Regions from separate parts of the Bradyrhizobium sp. B039 genome, predicted to be linked through region 1. Evidence: riboswitches for the same ligand, from Rfam matches in the RefSeq annotation. Region 1 holds a riboswitch; each other region holds the start of a gene.
What was found. Region 1 has a riboswitch for cobalamin ahead of metE (5-methyltetrahydropteroyltriglutamate--homocysteine S-methyltransferase). Riboswitches for the same ligand answer to the same signal wherever they lie in the genome.

Region 1 (2,193 bases):
ATGTCCCGCACCGGATATTTAGCAGAAGAGTTGAACGCCTCGATGCCGGATGCCTGTGGACGGAAGTGGGTTTGCCGCCATTGAGCTGTGTGGTTCGCTATCGTGCCGCCCGCGTTCGAGCTGCGTGATTGCCAAGCACCAAGCCGGCTTGATCCCAGCTCTGAAGTCTGGGTGGCACGCAAATCAACCCCTCGCCAGTTGCTAAATTTCGCCACGTGCCTTGGCCTATTCGCCGCAGATCCTTTAGTTGAGCGAAGAGCTGGCTAGCTGAGGTGCTGGGCGAACCTCTGGAAATCGCAAAGCCGCATTGAAAGCGCTCTGATATAACGTCGGTACTCCCGCCGGCAGGCTGCTTCTGTCCCTTTCATCAATTTAGCGTGCGGCTCCGCCTCAAGGCAGCTCCGATGCTTATCCGGCATCTGAGAAGGATATGTCTGATTATGGCATCTCTGATGAGAGAATGTTTCTAGATGGTGAAGTCACAGAGATGCACGGTCATTCGGCTAGCGGATGTCGCAGATTAGCTTGCACATAATCTGAGAGGTTGACGGAAGAGTTCTCCTGCCGATAATCCAAGTCGTCGAGGTTCTCCGGTTCCCATTGATCCGGAGCTAAGAGGGAAGCCGGTGCAAATGCCGGCTCTGCCCCCGCAACTGTGAGCGGCGAGCCGCTGTCCGACGATGTCGCTGAAGCCTGCACGGCTTCGGGAAGGCCGGACAGCAGCGATGACCAGCAAGCCAGGAGACCGGCCCCGACAATATATTGGTCCACGGGCGGGGTGTCTCGGTGGTGCGCCAAGCAGCCGTCGCACGCGCGACTTCTCCTGCCTGCGTCCGCCATGGCCTTTGTCCCCAACAGGGGTTAACGCTATGTCTCCTCTCTCTCTTCCAGTTGCTACGCTCGGAACGCCACGCATCGGCCCAAGGCGTGAGCTCAAGCTCGCTCTAGAAAGCTACTGGGCTGGAAAGATTAGTGAACAGCAGTTGCACGAAGACGCATTCGGCCTACGCGCAGCGAACTGGGCTCGTCAAAAATCGCTCGGCGTCACGATCATTCCGTCAAACGACTTCTCGCTGTATGATCAGGTGCTCGATACAAGCGTCATGGTTGGCGCAATCCCGGAGATCTACGCCGCGAACGGAGAATCCGTTTCGCTCCAAACGTACTTCGCCATGGCCCGCGGATCGCAATGCGGCGAGCAGGATGCGAGTTGCGCCCAGAGCCCGCGGGGATCTGGCGTGCCCGCGCAGGAAATGACCAAGTGGTTCGATACCAACTACCACTACATGGTTCCTGAGTTTTACCGGGGACAGGCGTTCAGACTGTGCTCTCGCAAACCCGTCGAAGAGTATGAGGAAGCGAGGGCTCTTGGCTTTCAGACCCGCCCTGTCCTGATCGGGCCGGTCACATTTTTAAAGCTCGGCAAGAGTACCGATAGTGCGTTCCAGCCCCTCTCTCTCCTCGATGATCTGATACCCGTCTATATCGACCTTCTGCATGAATTAGCCAAACGAGGGGCAAGTTGGGTCCAGTTTGACGAGCCCTGCCTGGTCCTTGATCTGGATGAGGCGGCGCGAAATTCGTTGCTGCACGCCTATAACCGGTTCGCAAAGGAGGGACCCGCTATCAAGATCATGCTTGCGAGCTATTTCGGCGCCCTAGGCGACAATCTGGATACTGCCTTGAGCCTGCCAATTTCCGGTCTGCACGTCGATTTGGTTCGAGCGCCAGAACTATTGGATCAGATCGTTGCTGACGGCCGAAGTGATCTCGTCATGTCGCTCGGTGTCATCGACGGCCGGAATGTGTGGCGGTCGAACTTGCCGTCGCTCCGTCAGCGGCTGAAGCCCTCGATTGCGAAGCTTGGCAGGCACCGTGTACAGCTCGCTCCATCCTGCTCGCTGCTTCACGTGCCGGTCGATGTTGAACTCGAGACCGGGCTCGCGTCCGACGTCAAGAGCTGGCTTGCTTTCTCGGTTCAGAAGATGCGTGAGCTTGCGATCCTGGCGCGGGTACTCGCAGGCGACCAGAATGTTGGGCTAGCTCTTGCCGAGTCGGAATGCGCTGCGACTGCCCGCCGGACCTCGCCGAAGATCCATAATGCCAACGTCGCTGTCCGAATGAGGGCGATCGATCAGACGATGCGCCAGCGCGCCACCCCGTTTGCCCGTCGTTCCGAGATCCAAAGGGAAC
Region 2 (2,193 bases), 4.2 Mb from region 1:
CGTTGCGGTCGGGAAACGGGCCGGGCGGCCCTCGACCAAGCAGCATCACGTCAACCGCCTGCTGGTCGATTATGCCGCGACTGGCGCGCGCGTGGTGCGGTTGAAGTCGGGCGACGCCGGCATCTTCGGACGGCTCGAGGAGGAGCTCGAAACGCTGCGCGCGGCCGGCATCGGCTACGAGATCGTTCCCGGCGTCACTTCGGCCTGCGTGGCCGCTGCGCAAGCCGGCATGCCCCTGACGCGGCGCCACACCTCGCGCCGGGTGCAGTTCGTGACCGGAGCCGACGTCACCGGCGAGCTGCCGCAAAACCTGAACTGGGCGGCGCTGGCCGATCCGGAGGCGACCACCGTGGTCTATATGGGCCGCCGCACCTTTCCGGCGCTTGCCGCAAAATTGATCGCGCACGGCCTCGCGCCGACCACCCCGGCGCTGTTCGCCGAATCCCTCGGCCGCCCCGACGAGCGGCTGGTCCGCACCACGATTGCCGAGCTTGCCGAGCAGCTTGCGCGGGGCGGGGCTGCCTCGACGGCCGCCGTGATCCTGTTCGGCGCACTGGCGGGAGAATACCCGTCATGACGGCGACCGCCGCCGTTCGGCCCTTGACGCAGGCTGCGTGAAAGGGGCACACAGGACAAGCATGGTGCTCGAGGTGGCGCAAAGCGCCGGAGCATAATCGGGAATGGGGATGGGCGGACCCAGTTGCGGCGCCCAAAACCCCAGCCGCCCCCGCGACTGTAAGCGGTGAGGGGCTCCGAACCGCCACTGGATCGCAAGGTCCGGGAAGGCCGGAGATCCCCAGTGAACCGCGAGCCAGGAGACCGGCCGTGCATGTTTTGAGGCCAAGGCCGTCGGGTGTGACGGCAGGAAAGGACTGAGCCATGCATATCGAACCCGGGATCGTGACGGGCGCCAAGCTCGTGTTGAGTTACGCAACCGGCATCGCCGCAGGCGGCGTTGCGCTGAAGCTCGCGGCCGAGACCGTGCGCGAACAGGGCATCACGTCGTTCGCGGCGCGGACCCTCGCCACCACCGGCCTCGTCTTCACCTTCTTCGAGATCTTGCCGCACTTCCCGGTCGGCGTGTCCGAGGTGCACTTCATCCTCGGCTCGACCTTGTTCCTGCTGTTCGGTGCTGCCCCCGCGGCCTTCGGCCTCGCGCTCGGCCTGCTGTTCCAGGGCGTGCTCTTCGAGCCGGCCGACCTGCCGCAATACGGCATGAACGTCACCACGCTGCTGGTGCCGCTGTTCGCGATCCAGGCGATCGCCACGCGGATCATTGCCCGCAACACCGCCTATGTCGATCTCAGGTATCGCCAGGCGCTGGCGCTTTCGACGACCTATCAGGCCGGCGTCATCGGCTGGGTGGCGTTCTGGGCGCTCTATGGCTCCGGTTTTGCTATGACCAACCTCGTCAACATCGCGACCTTCGCGGCCTCCTATGCGCTCGTCATCGTGATCGAGCCGCTGGCCGATCTCGCCGTGCTGGCGCTGGCGAAGTCGCTGCGCGGCGTCACCGCGCCCGGCCTCGTCACCCCGCGCCTGCACAACGCGGCCTGAGAGACAAGCGAAAGGGCGGCCGTGATGGCCGCCCTTCGCGAACGCGATGCTCACGCTCTCCCTGATAGGCATCGGTTGCGGCGATCCCGAGCAGCTCACGCACGCCGCGACCCGCGCCATCAACGCGGCCGATCTCGTCCTGATCCCGCGCAAGGGGAGCGCAAAGTCCGATCTCGCCGATCTCAGGCGGACGATCTGCGCGGATGTGCTGACCAGCGACAAGACGCGCATCGCCGAGTTCGATCTTCCCGTGCGCGACGCAGGCGAGGCGGACTACCGCAAGGGCGTCGACGATTGGCACGATGCGGTCGCCGCGAAATGGTCGCAGACCATCACGAGCCATCTCGAAGGGGATGGCAGGGTCGCGCTGCTAATCTGGGGCGATCCGTCGCTCTACGATTCCTCGCTGCGTATTGCGCGCCGGCTCGATCCCTTGCCGACAATCGAGGTCATCCCCGGTATCACGTCGATCCAGGCGTTGTGCGCGGCGCATGCGCTGCCGCTCAACGACATCGGCGAGCCCTTTCTGGTCACGACAGGCCGCCGCTTGCGTGAAGGCGGCTGGCCGGTAAGCGCAGACACCGTGGTCGTGATGCTCGATGGCGGCACGGCGTTTCAGTCGCTCGATCCGGCCGG
Region 3 (2,193 bases), 2.6 Mb from region 1:
TCGCGCTCATGGCGGCGGCCTGCAACCAGGAGCAGGACATCACCGGCTCGACCGCAGCCTGCCCGGTGCGGAACTACAGCTCCTACAACCCCCGCGACATGAACCAGTGCGTGGCCGCCTGCAAGGCGTGCGACCATGGCAACACGGTCACCTGCACCACGTCCTGCACGCTCAAGGGCGCGCACTGAGCGGCCAGCGGTTTGCAGAAGCTTGGGGGCCGGGATCGCCGGCCCCTTGGGCATTGAGGGGTTGACGGTGTCGGGGCACCGGAACGATTCACCTGACATAATCATTGGTAGGAGCAGGCAGGACGCGGAGTCGGATGGAATGGGTATGCTCGATCCCGGCCGGTTTCTGGTGTCGTGCTCGCAGTGCGACGCGTGGCCGATGGCGGCCAACGTCAAACGCTCGAGCTGGTCGACGTCCCCGAGCGAGGTCCGCTTCGTGTGTCCGCGCTGTCGCCGCGAGGAGACCGCGATCATCTCCGCCTCGGGCGAATTGACGCCGATCCGGCGCATCGACATCCCGCCGCGCGACGTCACGGTGGCCTGGGCTCAGGCACAGCGCCAGAGAGGGCGGGCGTAGGCGGCCGCTCTATTGCGCGATCCCCTTTCGGAACCCGGGCGATCGTCGGACGTTTCCGCCCCAACATCACGTATCGAGGCCGGGCGAATGATCAGCGCGCATTTCGACACCCGTACACGGATCAACATGAAGCTGGCGCTGGATCGGATTTGCCGCAATCGGCCCAGGGGCGAGGATCATGGGTTCCGCAGGTCGGTCGCCGAGAACATCGTCCGCTGCGCGCTCGCGGGCCGAACCGGCATCGGTCAGCTTGTCGATGCCGGTGAGCGGGCGGTGGTCACGACGCGCGCGGTGCCGAAGCCTGACTGATTGTGTTTGCCTCGCGTTTGCAGCTCATCGTTCAACCGGTCGATTGACTCTCCGTACGGCCGCCTCGTAGATTGATCGGTGACGGTTCTCCGCACGGAGATCAAAAGGGAACGTGGTACGAGATTGTCCCAACGCCGGGATTGTCCCAACGCCACGGCTGCCCCCGCAACTGTAAGCGGTGAATCTTTCGTCATATGCCACTGGGAATCTCGGTCCTGGGAAGGCGACGTAAGGTAACGACCCGCGAGCCAGGAGACCTGCCGTCAGCCGTGGTCACACGCGAAGATGTCGGTCGGGGAGTACAGGCATTAGCTTCACCGGAGCAATCGATTGCTCCGCCGTAAAGCCTCGTTCGCTGTGACGTGCCACTGACGTCATGCCGAGGTTACAACTGTGTCCCGTATTGTCTCTGCCGCCAGGCGCCTTCGCGCCGGTATCGTTGCTGCCGTTTTCCTCCATGCGATCGATCTCCCCACAGCTTTCGCGCAGCAAGCCGCCACCGAGCAGCTGCCGCCGGTCGAAGTGACCAGGCCCGACGATCAGAACCGTACACGCGCCAGGGCGATCGGCGACGGCGACACGGCGAGGCGGCGAGCCCCGAGTGGAGCGCCGGCAGGCAATGGCGCCGGCTCGTCCGGCTCCGGCGGCGAGGCGGTCGCCAGCAACGGAGGCATCGTCGGGGCCGCCACGACCGTCATCACGGCCGCGGATATCGCACATGCGCCCTCGCAGACGCTTGCCGAGATCATCGCGACGCAAGTCCCGGGTGCCCAGATCACAACGCTCTATGGCGGCCAGATCGGCGCGAAGACCAGCGTCGACCTGCGCGGCTTCGGCGCGTTTGCCACTGCCAATTCGCTGGTGCTGATCAACGGACGGCGGCTGAACGACATCGACATCGCGCAGGTGGACCTCTCCACTGTCCCGCTCAATTCCATTGAGCGTATCGAGATCACGCGCGGCAATGCCGGCGCGGTGCTCTATGGGGACAATGCGGTCGGCGGCGTGATCAACATCGTCACCAGGAACGGCGTCGGCGGGCCGCCCGTTGCCGCGCGCATCGAGGCCGGCTTCGGCTCGTTCGACACCAGGCTTGGCAATGTCTCGACGTCGCTCAATTCCGGTCCGTGGTCGACCTCGTTCTACGGCAATGCCGTCAAGACAGACGGCTACCGCGACAACAATCGCCTTGTCCAGGAGAATGGCGTCGGCAACCTGAACTACACGACATCAGACCTGACTGCTTTCGTCACCGTTACCGGCGACAATCAGGAGCTGCGATTGCCGGGCGGCCGCACC
Region 4 (2,193 bases), 4.2 Mb from region 1:
GGCAGCCTTGGCCGCTTCGAGTCCCGCCGGGCCGGCAAGATCGGCCTTGGTCAGCAGCACGATGTCGGCGCAGGCGATCTGGTCCTCGAACACTTCCGACAGCGGCGTCTCGTGATCGAGATTTTCGTCCGCCGCCCGCTGCGCTTCCACTGCGGCCGGGTCCGGCGCGAAACGGCCGGCGGCGACGGCCTCGGCATCGGCCAGCGCGATCACACCGTCAACGGTGATGCGCGAACGGATCTCCGGCCAGTCGAACGCCCTAAGCAAGGGCTTGGGCAGCGCCAGGCCCGAGGTCTCGATCAGGATGTGATCGGGCCTCACCGGCCGCGCCAGCAACAGCTCCATGGTCGGGATGAAATCGTCGGCAACGGTGCAGCAGATGCAGCCATTGGCGAGCTCGACGATGTTTTCCTCCGGGCAATTGGCATCGGCGCAGGACTTCAGAATCTGGCCGTCGACGCCCTCGCTGCCGAACTCGTTGACGAGCACCGCGAGCTTCTTGCCGTTGGGGTTGGCGAGCAAATGCTGGATCAGCGTCGTCTTGCCGGAGCCGAGAAAGCCGGTGACCACCGTGACCGGGACTTTTGCGAGCGAGTTCATTCGGCGGCCTCCGGCACGACGGCAATGGGGGGAATGCGCGCAAGCGACTGCTTGCGGAAGATCTCGGGACGGCTGCGCCAGGGCACAAGGCCGTCGGGCGCGGCCGCATAGGCGGCGGCGCCTGCGATCACGTCGCGCGCGTTGGCGTCCGACAGGCGGCCATAGACATAGGACCAGCGGCCGGGCGCACTGAGCGCCACCGAGCAGCCCTGGCTGCATGCCGACAGGCATTCGACCGGAACCACAGTGACACCATCGGGCACGCCGGCGTCGACAATCGCACCGTGAAGGCGCTTGCCCGGCGTGACTTCGCCCTCGCCAAGCGTCTCGCCGGCACGGCAGGTAATGCAGACGTGAAGTGTGACGCTCATCGCCTCTTCCAGAATAAACAGCGGGAGGCGAAGAGGCCCACGAACCGGTCTTGCGAGGGTCCGCTTCCCCGTCGCGGAACACCCCGTCCGCCGGTCCAAAATCGTCCGCGCTGGCAGGTCTCCCGGCTTGCGGAGCAGGGTTTTGCCCTTCGATCCCCGCCTTCCCGATCCCGTCAGGGATCAGTGGCCTCGGGCATCTCTCCGGTCACGGTCGCGGGGGCGGCTGCATTTTGGACCCAAATCTTGCCGATTCGGACCCTATCGCATTCCCTCTTCGCCTGTCATAGGACAGGAACCAACGCCGGGCCACCATTTGCCCCTGGCCGCCTCTTGTCAAGCCGAAGGACCCCGTCCGATGACGCCTGAACCGGATACCCAAACGGCCGAGGAAACCGATGCCCGCCACGCCGCGAAAATGGCGAAGAAGAAGGCCGCCCGCGACAAGATCATGGCGACCAAGAGCGGCGAGAAGGGCCTCATCATCGTCCATACCGGCGCCGGAAAGGGCAAGTCCTCCTCCGCCTTCGGCATGATCGTGCGCTGCGTCGCCCATGGCTTCCCCTGCGCGGTCGTGCAGTTCATCAAGGGCGCCTGGGATACAGGCGAGCGGCGCCTCCTCACCGGCCATTTCGGCGATCTCTGCCAGTTCCACGCGATGGGCGAAGGTTTCACCTGGGAGACGCAGGACCGCGCCCGCGACATCGCCGCTGCGCGCGCCGGCTGGGAGAAGGCCAAGGAGCTGATTCTCGATCCCAGCTTGCGCATGGTCGTGCTCGACGAGATCAACATCGCGCTGCGCTACGACTACCTCGATATCGCTGAGGTCGTCGAGTTCCTGACGACGCAAAAGCCTGCGATGACACATGTCGTGCTCACCGGGCGCAATGCCAAGGACGAGCTGATCGAGATCGCCGACCTCGTCACCGAGATGACGCTGGTCAAGCATCCGTTCCGCTCCGGCATCAAGGCGCAAGCCGGCGTCGAGTTCTGAAGACACACGCGATGGCGCGCGCATTGATGATCCAGGGGGCCGGCTCGGACGTGGGCAAGTCGCTCATCGTCGCCGGCCTTGCGCGCGCCTTCACGCGGCGTGGGCTGCGCGTGCTTCCCTTCAAGCCGCAGAACATGTCGAACAATGCCGCCGTGACCGTCGACGGCGGCGAGATCGGCCGCGCCCAAGCACTGCAAGCCCTCGCCGCCGGCGTCGAGCCGCACACCGACA

Region 2: it holds a riboswitch for cobalamin, as region 1 does, so the genes downstream of both, AAFG50_RS15210 (energy-coupling factor ABC transporter permease) here and metE (5-methyltetrahydropteroyltriglutamate--homocysteine S-methyltransferase) in region 1, are expected to answer to the same signal.
Region 3: it holds a riboswitch for cobalamin, as region 1 does, so the genes downstream of both, AAFG50_RS22660 (TonB-dependent receptor) here and metE (5-methyltetrahydropteroyltriglutamate--homocysteine S-methyltransferase) in region 1, are expected to answer to the same signal.
Region 4: it holds a riboswitch for cobalamin, as region 1 does, so the genes downstream of both, AAFG50_RS15145 (DUF1636 domain-containing protein) here and metE (5-methyltetrahydropteroyltriglutamate--homocysteine S-methyltransferase) in region 1, are expected to answer to the same signal.

The regions. Positions count from the first base shown of each region.
Region 1 is NZ_CP152416.1:7,417,159-7,419,351, reverse strand. Features, by position in the region: gene AAFG50_RS35265 (hypothetical protein) at 1-215, opposite strand, end outside; cobalamin riboswitch at 567-769, shown strand; gene metE (5-methyltetrahydropteroyltriglutamate--homocysteine S-methyltransferase) at 870-2,193, shown strand, end outside.
Region 2 is NZ_CP152416.1:3,265,015-3,267,207, forward strand. Features, by position in the region: gene cobA (uroporphyrinogen-III C-methyltransferase) at 1-577, shown strand, start outside; cobalamin riboswitch at 632-843, shown strand; gene AAFG50_RS15210 (energy-coupling factor ABC transporter permease) at 880-1,557, shown strand; gene cobF (precorrin-6A synthase (deacetylating)) at 1,604-2,193, shown strand, end outside.
Region 3 is NZ_CP152416.1:4,849,949-4,852,141, reverse strand. Features, by position in the region: gene AAFG50_RS22675 (hypothetical protein) at 1-188, shown strand, start outside; gene AAFG50_RS22670 (hypothetical protein) at 328-585, shown strand; gene AAFG50_RS22665 (hypothetical protein) at 673-894, shown strand; cobalamin riboswitch at 960-1,174, shown strand; gene AAFG50_RS22660 (TonB-dependent receptor) at 1,288-2,193, shown strand, end outside.
Region 4 is NZ_CP152416.1:3,251,363-3,253,555, reverse strand. Features, by position in the region: gene cobW (cobalamin biosynthesis protein CobW) at 1-600, opposite strand, end outside; gene AAFG50_RS15145 (DUF1636 domain-containing protein) at 597-971, opposite strand; cobalamin riboswitch at 1,066-1,286, opposite strand; gene cobO (cob(I)yrinic acid a,c-diamide adenosyltransferase) at 1,327-1,962, shown strand; gene AAFG50_RS15135 (cobyric acid synthase) at 1,974-2,193, shown strand, end outside.